Regions from separate parts of the Streptomyces arenae genome, predicted to be linked through region 1. Evidence: predicted binding sites of a transcription regulator. Region 1 holds the regulator's gene; each other region holds the start of a gene.

The links. Region 1 encodes HrcA, which represses chaperone genes, less so after heat shock. Its sites were predicted from a motif close to TTNGCACTCNGNNNNNCNGAGTGCNAA; they were not measured.
Region 2: groES (co-chaperone GroES) is a predicted target of HrcA. The motif match lies at 2,928-2,954, and genes of this name have one in related genera.
Region 3: groL (chaperonin GroEL) is a predicted target of HrcA. The motif match lies at 2,454-2,480, and genes of this name have one in related genera.

Annotation. Positions count from the first base shown of each region.
Region 1 covers NZ_JAKQYH010000071.1:862-5,317, reverse strand. The annotation lists gene MB828_RS34045 (nitronate monooxygenase) at 1-686, opposite strand, end outside; gene dnaJ (molecular chaperone DnaJ) at 784-1,920, opposite strand; gene hrcA (heat-inducible transcriptional repressor HrcA) at 1,921-2,937, opposite strand; gene MB828_RS34030 (MBL fold metallo-hydrolase) at 3,129-3,851, shown strand; gene MB828_RS34025 (DUF3097 domain-containing protein) at 3,886-4,456, shown strand, end outside.
Region 2 covers NZ_JAKQYH010000048.1:69,138-73,593, forward strand. The annotation lists gene MB828_RS21520 (ester cyclase) at 1-648, shown strand, start outside; gene groL (chaperonin GroEL) at 736-2,361, opposite strand; gene groES (co-chaperone GroES) at 2,473-2,781, opposite strand; gene MB828_RS21535 (polysaccharide deacetylase family protein) at 2,995-3,807, opposite strand; gene MB828_RS21540 (polysaccharide deacetylase family protein) at 3,804-4,456, opposite strand, start outside.
Region 3 covers NZ_JAKQYH010000090.1:164,546-169,001, reverse strand. The annotation lists gene MB828_RS42840 (alpha/beta fold hydrolase) at 1-572, shown strand, start outside; gene groL (chaperonin GroEL) at 667-2,289, opposite strand; gene MB828_RS42830 (cold-shock protein) at 2,639-2,845, opposite strand; gene MB828_RS42825 (MoaD/ThiS family protein) at 3,315-3,590, opposite strand; gene thrC (threonine synthase) at 3,706-4,456, opposite strand, start outside.

The DNA.
Region 1 (4,456 bases):
GCCGCGAGCACGGCGGCCAGCTGACTGCCCCGCATGATCCCGCCCGCGGCCACCACCGGCAGGCTCACGGTCTCCCGTATCTGCGCGAGCAGCGCGAGCAGCCCGATCCCGGCGCCGTCGTTCTCGGGGACGTCCCGGTGGGTGCCCTGGTGTCCGCCGGCCTCGACGCCCTGCGCGATCACCGCGTCCGCGCCGGCCCGCTCGACGGCGCGGGCCTCCTCCGCGGTGGTCGCGGTGACCAGGGTGAAGGTGCCGGCCCGGCGCAGCGAGTCCAGCACCTCGGGGGTCGGCACGCCGAAGTGGAAGGAGACCGCGGCCACCGGGTCGTCGAGGAGCACGGCCAGCTTGGCGTCGTACCCGTCGTCCCGGCCGCTGTCCGGATCACCGAGCTCGGTCCCGTACCAGGAGGCCTCACCGGCCAGCTGGTGCGCGTAGAGGTCCACGGCCCCGGACTCCGCGTGCTCCGGCTGCGGCATGAACAGGTTGACCCCGAAGGGACGGCCGGTCAGCCCCCGCATCTGCTTGATCTCCTGGTACATCCCGTCGGCGGTCTTGTACCCGGCGGCCAGGAACCCCAGCGCGCCCGCCTCGGACACGGCGGCGGCGAGCTGCGGCACGGAGACCCCGCCCGCCATGGGGGCCTGCACGATCGGAAAGCGGCAGAGATCGGTCAGTGCGGAGGACATGACGGCATGTTGTCACGTCCTCCGAACAAGACCGAATCGGCCGCCCCTTTGGCACATGCCAGAAATGTCGCGCGCGGCCAGCGCCCGTCGAACGCGGTCAGCGCCCGTTGAACGCGTCCTTCAACCGGCTGAACAGACCCTGCTGACCGGGCTGGAACTGCCCCGTCGGCCGTTCCTCCCCGCGCAGCTTCGCCAGCTCCCGCAGCAACCGCTCCTGCTCGGGGTCGAGCTTCGTGGGAGTGGTCACCTCGACGTGCACGATCAGGTCGCCCCGGCCGCCGCCCCGCAGGTGCGTGACCCCGCGCCCGTGCAGCGGGATCGACTGCCCCGACTGGGTGCCCGGCCTGATGTCGACCTCCTCCATCCCGTCCAGCGTCTCCAGCGGCACCTTCGTACCGAGGGAAGCCGCCGTCATCGGGATGGTCACCGTGCAGTGCAGGTCGTCACCGCGCCGCTGGAACGTGGAGTGCGGCAACTCGTGGATCTCGACGTACAGGTCACCGGCGGGACCGCCGCCGGGCCCGACCTCGCCCTCACCGGCGAGCTGGATCCGCGTGCCGTTGTCGACGCCCGCCGGGATCTTCACGGTCAGCGTCCGCCGCGACCGCACCCGCCCGTCACCGGCGCACTCGGGGCACGGCGTCGGTACGACCGTCCCGAAGCCCTGGCACTGCGGACACGGCCGGGACGTCATGACCTGGCCCAGGAACGACCGCGTCACCTGCGAGACCTCACCACGGCCCCGGCACATGTCACACGTCTGGGCGGTGGTGCCCGGCGCCGCGCCCTCACCGTTGCAGGTGTTGCAGACGACCGCCGTGTCGACCTGGATGTCCTTGGTCGTACCGAAGGCCGCCTCGTCGAGCTCCACCTCGATCCGGATCATCGCGTCCTGGCCGCGCCGCGTCCGCGACCTCGGCCCACGCTGCGACGCCGTACCGAAGAACGCGTCCATGATGTCCGAGAAGTTCCCGAACCCGCCGGCGCCGAAGCCGCCCGCGCCCCCGCCGCCGCTCTGCGACAGCGGATCCCCGCCGAGGTCGTAGACCTGCTTCTTCTGCGGGTCGGAGAGCACCTCGTAAGCGGCGTTGATCTCCTTGAACCGCTCCTGGGTCTTCGGATCCGGGTTGACGTCCGGGTGCAGCTCGCGCGCGAGCCGACGGAAGGCCTTCTTGATCTCTTCCTGCGACGCGTCGCGGCGCACGCCGAGAACGGCGTAGTAGTCCGTGGCCACTTACGACTCCGCCAGGATCTGTCCGACGTACCGTGCCACCGCTCGTACCGCTCCCATCGTTCCCGGGTAATCCATGCGGGTCGGTCCGACCACGCCGAGCTTGGCGAGTGCCTCGCCGCCCGAACCGTAACCGACCGACACCACGGACGTGGAGTTGAGTCCCTCGTGGGCGTTCTCGTGACCGATGCGTACGGTCATGCCCGAATCCCCTGCCTCGCCCATGAGTTTGAGGAGGACGACATGCTCCTCCAGAGCCTCCAGGACGGGCCGGATCATGAGGGGGAAGTCATGCCCGAAGCGGGTGAGATTGGCGGTGCCGCCGATCACCAGCCGCTCCTCGTTCTCCTCGACGAGCGTCTCCAGCAGGGTGGAGAGCACCGCCGAGACCGCGCCGCGGTCCTCGGCCTCGAAGGCGTCCGGCAGGTCCTCCACCAGCCTGGGCACGTCCGAGAACCGGCGCCCCGCGACCCGGCTGTTCAGCCGCGCCCGCAGATCCGCCAGCGACGTCTCCCCGAACGGCGCCGGGCAGTCCACCAGCCGCTGCTCGACCCGCCCGGTGTCGGTGATCAGCACCAGCATCAGCCGCGCGGGGGCGAGCGCGAGCAGTTCCACGTGCCGCACGGTCGACCGTGTCAGCGACGGGTACTGCACCACGGCCACCTGCCGCGTCAGCTGGGCCAGCAGCCGGACCGTCCGCGCCACGACGTCGTCGAGGTCGACGGCGCCGTCGAGGAAGTTCTGGATGGCCCGCCGCTCGGGCGCGCTCATCGGTTTGACACCGGCCAGCTTGTCCACGAACAGCCGGTAGCCCTTGTCGGTGGGGATCCGCCCCGCACTGGTGTGCGGCTGGGCGATGTACCCCTCGTCCTCCAGGGCGGCCATGTCGTTGCGCACCGTCGCCGGCGAGACGCCGAGGTTGTGCCGCTCGGTCAGCGCCTTCGACCCGACCGGCTCCTCGGTCCCGACATAGTCCTGGACGATGGCGCGCAACACCTGGAGCCTGCGTTCACTCAGCATCCGCGCCACACCTCCAGAGAGTCGTCCCCGTGGCCTTTCGGGCCCTTCGAGTCTTTCGAGTCTTTCGTCTGGCACTCTGCGAGCCCGAGTGCCAGCGTCCCCGGCCCAGTGTACGGCCGTCGGGTACTGACTGGGCAAGGTCGGTACGGGGACGGTACGGACCCGCCGCGTGCTACGGCTAGCGTCGCGGTATGACGGTGACTTGGGAAGAGCTGGGCTGGGAGCGGCTGGCCGAGGGCGTCGGCCGGTGCCGGCTGCCCGGCTGGGACTGCACGGCGGGGCTGGTTCTCAGGCCGGGCACGGCCCTCATGGTGGACGCCGGATCGAGCCTCGCGGAGGGCGCGCGGTTGCGCACCGAGGCGCAGACACTCGCCGGCCGCCGTGTGACCCATCTCGCGCTCACCCACCCCCACTTCGATCACGTCCTCGGCGCGGCGGCCTTCGCGGGCACGGACCTGTACGCGGCGGTCGGCACGGAAACCGTCCTCGCCCACGGCCGTGAGGACCTGCGCCTGGACGCCGTCCGCAACGGCCTCCCAGCCCCCGAGGCGGAGGAGGCCGCCGACGCCCTCCCCCTCCCCCGGCACCTGGTCTCCGGCGAGTGGACCCTCGACCTCGGCGACGGCCGCCAGGCCCTGCTCGCCAACGTGGGCCCCGGCCACACCGCCCACGACCTCGCGGTCCTCGTCCCCGGCGACCCCGAGGTGGTCTTCTGCGGCGACCTGGTGGAGGAGTCCGGCGACCCGCAGGCCGGCCCCGACGCCGTACCGTCACGGTGGCCGGCCGCCCTGGACCGGCTGCTGGCGCTCGGCGGCGACCGCGCCCGGTACGTACCCGGTCACGGAGCGGTGGTGGACGCCGCGTTCGTACGGGCCCAGCGCGACGCCCTGGCAGCACGTTTCGGCGTGTCGTAGGCGCGCCGGATCCGCTTCTCCTATCGTCATCCGAATGCGCCAGTACTCGCCCGACCTGACTCCGCCCTGGAAGAAGCCGAAGCCGGTGCCCGAGGTGGCCGCCGAACCCGGCCTGGTCGTCGAGGAACCCGGCACCGGATTCTGCGGCGCGGTGATCCGCTGCGAGGCGGGCACGGTCACCCTGGAGGACCGCTTCGGCAAACACCGGGTCTTCCCGCTGGAGCCGCGCGGCTTCCTCCTGGAGGGCCGGGTGGTCACCCTCGTACGGCCCGCGTCCGCAGGCCCGGCACGCCCCTCCCGCACCGCCTCCGGCTCGGTCGCGGTCCCCGGCGCCCGCGCGCGTGTCGCCCGCGCCGGCCGTATCTACGTGGAGGGCCGCCACGACGCGGAACTCGTCGAGAAGGTGTGGGGCGACGACCTGCGCATCGAGGGCGTGGTCGTGGAGTACCTGGGAGGCGTCGACGACCTGCCGTCGATCGTGGCCGACTTCGCACCGGGCCCGGACGCCCGGCTCGGCGTACTGGTGGACCACCTGGTGCCGGGCACCAAGGAGTGGCGCATCGCGCGGTCCGTGACCGGCGACCACGCGCTGGTGGTCGGCCACC
Region 2 (4,456 bases), on a different contig from region 1:
ATGGACCGATGGGTCGAGCAGACCAAGGGGAAACGGACGGCGACGCACGCGGTGGTCGGCATGGACCGCTCCGACGCGGAGCACGTCGTCGAGATCGTGGAGTTCCCGTCGTACGAGGAGGCGATGCGGAACTCACGGCTCCCGGAGACCGACAGGGTCTTCCACGAGATGCTGGCGCTCTGCGACCAGATGCCGAAGTTCACCGATCTGGACGTGGTGCGCGACGAGCGGATGTACGCGGACACCGCGCGGCGGTTCTTCGAGACGGTCGCCGCGTCCGGCCCGCTGGCCCCGCTGGACGGCCTGGTGGCCGAGAGCTACCACGGTCATGATCCGGCCGACGACCAGGACACCATCGGCATGGACGCGCTGCGGCGCGAGCTCGGCATGTGGCGGAACGCCTTCGACTTCACGTTCCTGATCGAGGACCAGATCACCCAGGAGGACCGGGTGTGCAGCCGGTGGATCTGGACGGGGGTGCAGAAGGGCGAGTTCCTGGGGCTGCCGAACGCGGGACGGCAGGTCAGCATGACCGGCACCACCGTGCACCGCTTCGACGACAGCGGGAAGATCGCCGAGGGCTGGTGGCAGTACGACCGGCTCGGGCTGATGGGCCGGCTCGGAGCACTGGACGCGCTGGAGAACTGAGACCACAGTGAAAGCCCGCGAGGGGCGAAGCCCCCGCTCCCGGCGGACGACCGGGAACGGGGGCTTCGTGCAGCGTCGGAACGGTGCTCAGTGGGCGTGGCCGTGGGAGTGGCCGGCCGCCGCGGGCTCCTCCTCTTCCTTCTTCTCGACGACCAGGGTCTCGGTCGTGAGGAGCAGGGAGGCGATGGAGGCGGCGTTCTCCAGGGCGGAGCGGGTGACCTTGACCGGGTCGATGACGCCGGCCTTGACCAGGTCGCCGTACTCGCCGGTGGCGGCGTTGAAGCCCTGGCCCTTCTCGAGCTCGGCGACCTTGGAGGTGATGACGTAACCCTCGAGGCCGGCGTTCTCGGCGATCCAGCGCAGCGGCTCGACGACGGCCCGGCGGACGACGGCCACACCGGTCGCCTCGTCGCCGGTCTTGCCGAGGCCGTCCTCCAGCACCTTCGCGGCGTGGACGAGCGCGGAGCCACCACCGGAGACGATGCCCTCCTCGACCGCGGCGCGGGTCGCGGAGATGGCGTCCTCCAGACGGTGCTTCTTCTCCTTCAGCTCCACCTCGGTGGCGGCGCCGACCTTGATCACGCACACGCCGCCGGCCAGCTTCGCGAGGCGCTCCTGGAGCTTCTCGCGGTCCCAGTCGGAGTCGGTGTTCTCGATCTCGGCCTTGATCTGGGCGACGCGGCCGGTGACGTCCGCGGAGTTGCCGGCACCGTCGACGACCGTGGTGTCGTCCTTGGTGACGGTGACGCGGCGGGCGGAGCCGAGCACGTCCAGGCCGACCTGGTCGAGCTTGAGGCCGACCTCCTCGGAGATGACCGTGGCGCCGGTGAGGATCGCCAGGTCCTGCAGCATCGCCTTGCGGCGGTCACCGAAGCCGGGGGCCTTGACCGCGACCGCGTTGAAGGTGCCGCGGATCTTGTTCACCACGAGGGTGGACAGGGCCTCGCCGTCCACGTCCTCGGCGATGATCAGCAGCGGCTTCGAGGCGTTGGCCTGGATGACCTTCTCGAGCAGCGGCAGCAGGTCCGCGATCGAGGAGACCTTGCCCTGGTTGATGAGGATGTAGGGGTCCTCGAGGACCGCCTCCATGCGCTCCTGGTCCGTCACGAAGTACGGCGACAGGTAGCCCTTGTCGAAGGCCATGCCCTCGGTGAAGTCCAGCTCCAGACCGAAGGTGTTGGACTCCTCGACGGTGATGACACCGTCCTTGCCGACCTTGTCCATCGCCTCGGCGATGAGCTCGCCGACCTGCTGGTCCTGGGCGGACAGCGCGGCGACGGCGGCGATGTCGGACTTCTCGTCGATCGGGCGGGCCGTCGCGAGCAGGTCCTCGGAGACGGCGGCGACGGCGGCGTCGATGCCCTTCTTCAGGGCGGCCGGGGAGGCACCCGCGGCGACGTTCTTCAGGCCCTCGCGGACCAGCGCCTGGGCCAGCACGGTGGCGGTGGTCGTACCGTCACCCGCGATGTCGTTGGTCTTGGTCGCCACCTCCTTCACCAGCTGCGCGCCGAGGTTCTCGTACGGGTCCTCGATCTCGACCTCGCGGGCGATCGTGACACCGTCGTTGGTGATGGTGGGGGCGCCGAACTTCTTGTCGATGACGACGTTGCGGCCCTTGGGGCCGATCGTCACCTTCACCGTGTCGGCAAGCTTGTTGACGCCGCGCTCAAGGGCGCGACGGGCGTCCTCGTCGAACTTCAGGATCTTCGCCATGGGAGCGGTTCAGCCCTCTCGGAAAGCTTGAAAGAAACGAACTGCGCCCCCGGCGCCCGGCTACACAAAGTCGCGGGGCCAGGGGCGCAGTCCACTGCAGAACTGGGTGAATTACTTCTCGATGATCGCGAGCACGTCGCGAGCCGAGAGGACGAGGTACTCGTCGCCGTTGTACTTCACCTCGGTGCCGCCGTACTTGCTGTAGAGCACGACGTCGCCGACCTTGACGTCGAGCGGCAGGCGCTCGCCGTTCTCGAAACGGCCCGGGCCCACGGCGAGGACGGCGCCCTCCTGGGGCTTCTCCTTCGCGGTGTCCGGGATGACCAGGCCGGAGGCCGTGGTCTGCTCGGCGTCGAGCGGCTGGACCACGATGCGGTCCTCAAGCGGCTTGATGGCAACCTTGGAGCTGGCGGTCGTCACGATCCGACCTCCCCCTTCGGAGATCTCACGGGGTTAACTGTCTGAGGTGGCGACCAGGTGGATCCGTCGTCGCGGGTGCCGGACCTGCCCGTCGCGTTGTTGGCACTCTCATCTGCCGAGTGCCAGAGCCGAGACTATGACCGCGATTAGCACTCGGTCAAGCGGAGTGCCAATTACGTGCGGCGCGGCGCGCGAAATGACCGTCGTGCCCGCTCAGAGATAGTCCTCGAGCCGCCCCACCGTGAGGCCGCTCGCCTGGACCCGGCGCAGCAGCCGGGCCGTGCGCTCTCTCAGGGTCGGGCCCATGGCCTCGTCGGGGCCCACCAGGATGATGTCGCCGGGCCGGAGCTGCTTGTCCCGGCTCCGGTAGGTGATGCCGTCCGGGGTCATGGCCGCCCGCCACAGCACCACCGCCGTGACCCCGCAGTCGGCCGCGGCCCGCAGGGTGGTGGTGTCGTAGGTGCCGTAGGGCGGGCGGAAGAGGCGGGGGCGGATGCCGAAGCGGGACTTCAGCTTCTCCTGCTGGCCGCAGATCTCGGCACGCTGGCCGGCGTAGGGCAGGCCGGGCATGGCGGGGTGGTCGAGGGTGTGGTTCTGGACGCTGGCGCCGACCGACTGGAGGCGGGCGAAGTGGCCGTAGCCGGGGCCGACCACGCTGTCCGTGAGGAACAGGCTGACCGGGAGGCGCAGTTCGCGGACCATGTCCACGAAGCGGGGGTCCTTCTCGGCTCCGTCGTCGTAGGTGAGGAACACCACCCGGTCGGCGGTGGCGACACGGTCGACGACCGGGGGCAGGGCCGCCCGGAGGGCGAGCGGACGGGACGGGGGGTGCGGCGGGTGTGGGGCCGGGGACAGCGGGGCGCTCAGGCCCCAGCGGCGGTACGGCTGGGGGCCGGCCGGGCCGTGCGGCCGTACCCGGTCGGCCGCCTTCATGCCGAGCCGCTCGATGGGGTCGACGGACGGGGCGCAGGCCGACAGGAGGAGGGCGGCGGTCAGCAACGCGGCCGTCGCCCCCGGTCGGCTCACAGGTAGTCCTCCAGGCGCGCCACCGCGTAGCCGTCGCGGGTGACCTTGTTCAGGAAGCGCCGCATGTCGTCGACCATGGTGCCGTCCCAGTCGTCCCGGCCCCGGAAGTGGGTGAGCACGATGTCGCCGGGGTGCAGGCTGCGGTCCCAGTCGCGGTACTCCCAGTGGTCGACGAACACCTCCTCGTCCCAGATCGGCGCGTACTTGATGCCACAGGCCTTGGCGGCGCGCAGGGTGTCGCCGTTGTAGTTGCCGTAGGGCGGCCGGAAGACCGTCGGCGCCCGGCCGAACTGCTTCTCCATGATCGACTGCATGCCGCAGATCTCGTGCTTCTGCTCCTCGTAGGACAGACCCGGCAGGTAGGGGTGGGTCAGGGTGTGGTTGTTGAGGGTGTGGCCCTCGGCCTGCATCCTGCGGAAGAAGCCGTAGTCGTCCTTGACCAGGTAGTTGCTGAGGAACGCCGAGTAGGGGATCTTCAGCTCGTTCATCATCCGCAGAAAGGCCGGGTCCTTGTTCGCGCCGTCGTCGATGGTGAGGAAGACGACCTTCTGCCGGGTCGGGATCGTGGTGAAGACCGGCGGCAGGTCGTCCTCCACCTGCCCGTCCACCTCGAACCCGTCGCGAGCGGTGATCCGCGGCTTGCGCTTCG
Region 3 (4,456 bases), on a different contig from region 1:
TGCGCCGCCTCCTGGACCACCTCGATCTCGGGCGGGTCCGGCTGGTGGGCGCGTCCTGGGGCGGCCGGGTGGCCGTGGACTTCACCCTCTCCCACCCGGACCGGGTGCACTCCCTGGCGCTGTTCGCCCCGCCCTGGCCGGGATACGACTGGTCCGCGGAGATGATCGCCTACGACGAGGCCGAGACGGCGGCCCTGGCCGCCGGTGACCTGGACACCGCCGTACAGGTGAACCTGGACATGTGGCTGCGCGGACCGGCCCGCGCCTGGCTCGACGTCGCCGCCGGACTGGCCGACGGACTCCGCGGCCCGTTGCGGACCTCGCTGGTGAACCAGGACGTGGTGGGCGGGCACTCCCAGGGCCCCGCGTCCGGTGACATCGCCGCCGTCTCCGTCCCCACCCTGGTGGGGGTCGGCAGGCTCGACGTCGCCGACTTCCAGGACATCGCCCGCCGGTACGCCACCGGGATCCCGGGCGCCACCCTGGTCGAGTTCCCCGCCGCCGCGCACCTCATAGCCCTGGACGCCCCCACCGAACTCGTCACGGCACTGGAGCCGTTCCTGGCCCGCTGAGAGCACCGCGCCCGGGTACGGCGAAGGGCGGCACTCCCTGTCGAACAGGGAGTGCCGCCCTCGGTACCGCTGGGGAACCGCCGAGCCGTCAGGCTCAGAAGTCCATGTCACCGCCCGGCATGCCGCCCGGAGCGGCCGCGGCGGCCTTCTCCGGCTTGTCGGCGATGACGGCCTCGGTGGTGAGGAACAGCGCGGCGATGGAGGCGGCGTTCTGCAGGGCGGAACGCGTCACCTTCGCCGGGTCGATGATGCCCTCGGCGACCAGGTCGACGTACTCGCCGGTCGCGGCGTTCAGGCCGTGACCCGGGGTGAGGTTGCGGACCTTCTCCACCACGACACCGCCCTCGAGGCCGGCGTTGACGGCGATCTGCTTCAGCGGGGCCTCGAGCGCGAGCTTCACGGCCTGCGCGCCGGTCGCCTCGTCACCCTCCAGCTCCAGCTTCTCGAAGACCTGGGAGGCCTGGAGCAGGGCCACGCCACCACCGGCGACGATGCCCTCCTCGACGGCCGCCTTGGCGTTGCGCACGGCGTCCTCGATGCGGTGCTTGCGCTCCTTGAGCTCGACCTCGGTCGCGGCACCGGCCTTGATGACGGCGACGCCACCGGCGAGCTTGGCCAGGCGCTCCTGGAGCTTCTCGCGGTCGTAGTCCGAGTCGGACTGCTCGATCTCGGCGCGGATCTGGTTGACCCGGCCCTGGACCTGCTCGGTGGAGCCGGCACCGTCGACGATGGTGGTCTCGTCCTTGGTGATGACGACCTTGCGGGCGCGGCCCAGCAGGTCGAGGGTCGTGTTCTCGAGCTTGAGACCGACCTCCTCGGAGATGACCTCGCCGCCGGTGAGGATGGCGATGTCGTTCAGCATCGCCTTGCGGCGGTCGCCGAAGCCCGGGGCCTTGACGGCGACGGACTTGAAGGTGCCGCGGATCTTGTTGACGACCAGGGTCGACAGGGCCTCGCCCTCGACGTCCTCGGCGATGATCAGCAGCGGCTTGCCCGACTGCATGACCTTCTCAAGGAGCGGGAGCAGGTCCTTGACGGAGCCGATCTTCGAGTTGGCGATCAGGATGTACGGGTCGTCGAGGGACGCCTCCATACGCTCCATGTCGGTGGCGAAGTACGCCGAGATGTAGCCCTTGTCGAAGCGCATACCCTCGGTGAGCTCCAGCTCCAGACCGAAGGTCTGGGACTCCTCGACGGTGATGACGCCTTCCTTGCCGACCTTGTCCATGGCCTCGGCGATGAGCTCGCCGATCTGGGTGTCGGCGGCGGAGATGGAGGCCGTGGAGGCGATCTGCTCCTTGGTCTCGACATCCTTGGCCTGCTCGAGCAGGGCACCGGAGACGGCCTCGACGGCCTTCTCGATACCGCGCTTGAGGGCCATCGGGTTGGCGCCGGCGGCTACGTTGCGCAGGCCTTCCTTGACCAGGGCCTGGGCGAGCACGGTCGCGGTGGTCGTACCGTCACCGGCGACGTCGTCCGTCTTCTTGGCGACTTCCTTGACCAGCTCGGCGCCGATCTTCTCGTACGGGTCCTCGAGCTCGATCTCCTTGGCGATGGAGACACCATCGTTGGTGATCGTGGGGGCGCCCCACTTCTTCTCGAGGACGACGTTGCGGCCCTTGGGGCCGAGCGTCACCTTGACGGCGTCCGCGAGCTGGTTCATGCCGCGCTCGAGGCCGCGCCGCGCCTCCTCGTCGAACGCGATGATCTTGGCCATGTGAAGTGGTCCCTCCAGGACTGGGGGTGAGTCTTCGAGGACCGCGCCCGCGCCCGCGACGGACGGCTCGCCGACCCGTGGGTTCCTTGCCCCACCCGGCCTGCGGGCCTCACCGACCCGGTCCTTCTTTGTCACTCTCACCTTCAGAGTGCTAACGCCAATGATTAGCACTCGCCCATGCCGAGTGCAAGCGCCTCCCGGGGATCGGCCACCGGGAGTCAGGCCCGTCCAGGGCGCGGCCCACGGCCCGTCGGGGGCCGCCCCCGGGCATGCCGAAGGGCTCGTGCCCCGGGAGGCACGAGCCCTTCGAAGAAGTACAGAAGAACGTCGCTGTCAGTCGGCGCGTGCTTCAGCCGGTCGCCAAGCGGACCATGTCCGCCTGCGGCCCCTTCTGGCCCTGCGAGATCTCGAAATCGACTCGCTGACCCTCTTCCAGGGTGCGGTACCCGTCCATCTGGATCGCGCTGTAGTGGACGAAAACATCCGCACCACCGTCGACCGCGATGAAGCCGTACCCCTTCTCCGCGTTGAACCACTTGACGGTGCCCTGAGCCATGCCTAACTCCCCTATTACTGGCCCTTGCACAGATCCACACTTCGCGGATCCGGGTCAGACCTCACCCCCCATTGGTTGGGGGCGTGCGCCGGAACGCGTCGACCGCGGCTGAATGTATCTGTCCAACTGCCGTCTGCAACAGGTCAATCGGACGAGAATTCTGGGCGGGAAGGGTCCGGAATGTAGCGAGAATTCGGCCGAATTCAGGGCAAGTCGGGCCCCATAAAAGCCACAAAAGCCGCATACGACCCACACACTTTGGCTACTTCTTGGCGGGCTCGCGGTATCGAATAACAGGGCCCGTGACCCGGAGATCCGGACCGTGTTCCCCAACTGTACCGCGCTCAACCACACAGAATTGCCCCCTCCGCTTCTCTCGCGGAGGGGGCAATCGATTGAACAATGGGTGATGGCTGTTACCGAAGGTAATGTTCGGTCATTCGGCCATCACGTCAGGCGGCCGGGGCGCTCAGCCGCCGGCGACGGCCGGGATGATCGAGACGCCGGCGCCGTCCGGGGTGGCCGTCTCCAGGCCCTGCTCGAAACGCACGTCGTCGTCATTGACGTACACGTTGACGAAGCGGCGCAGCTTGCCCTGGTCGTCGAGGACGCGGGCGGCGATTCCGGTGTGGCTGTTCTCCAGGTCGGCGATGACCTCGCCGAGGTTCGCGCCCTCGGCGGTGACCTCGGCCTTGCCGCCGGTGTAGGTGCGCAGGATGGTCGGGATGCGGACGGTGACGCTCACGTGTGAACCTCCGGTAGCTGTGTGGCGCCCCTTCAGGGGCGCGGGACCGAGTCGATGTGCGGCTGCCGCCGCGCGGGCGCGACCAGCCCCCACCGGCCCGCGGAACGACGACTGCCTACTGGGTCAGCCCAGCCTCACGGAACGACTCGAGAGTGGGCCGGATGGTCGCCGTCAGACCGGTCCCCGCGACCGCGTCCAGCGTCTTCAGTCCGTCACCCGTGTTGAGTACGACGACCGACTTCGACGGGTCGATGAGCCCGTTCTCGATGAGCTTCCTGGTGACTCCGACGGTCACCCCGCCGGCGGTCTCCGCGAAGATGCCCTCGGTCCGCGCGAGCAGCTTGATCGCGTCGACGATCTGCTCGTCGTCGACGTCCTCCACGGCGCCGCCGGTACGCCGGGCGATGTCGAGGACGTACGGACCGTCGGCCGGGTTGCCGATCGCCAGCGACTTGGCGATGGTGTCCGGCTTCTGCGGCCGGACCACGTCGTGACCCGCCTTGTACGCGGTCGACACCGGGGAGCAGCCCTCGGCCTGCGCACCGAAGATCTTGTACGGCTTGTCCTCGACGAGCCCGAGCTTGATCAGCTCCTGGAGCCCCTTGTCGATCTTCGTGAGCTGCGAGCCGGAGGCGATCGGGACCACCAGCTGGTCCGGGAGCCGCCAGCCCAGCTGCTCGCAGATCTCGTACGCGAGCGTCTTGGAGCCCTCGGCGTAGTACGGCCGCAGGTTGACGTTGACGAAGCCCCAGCCCTCGCCGGCCGGGTCGCCGATCAGCTCGGAGCAGAACCGGTTCACGTCGTCGTAGTTGCCCTCGATGCCGACGAGCTCGCCGCCGTAGATCGCGGCCATCACGACCTTGCCC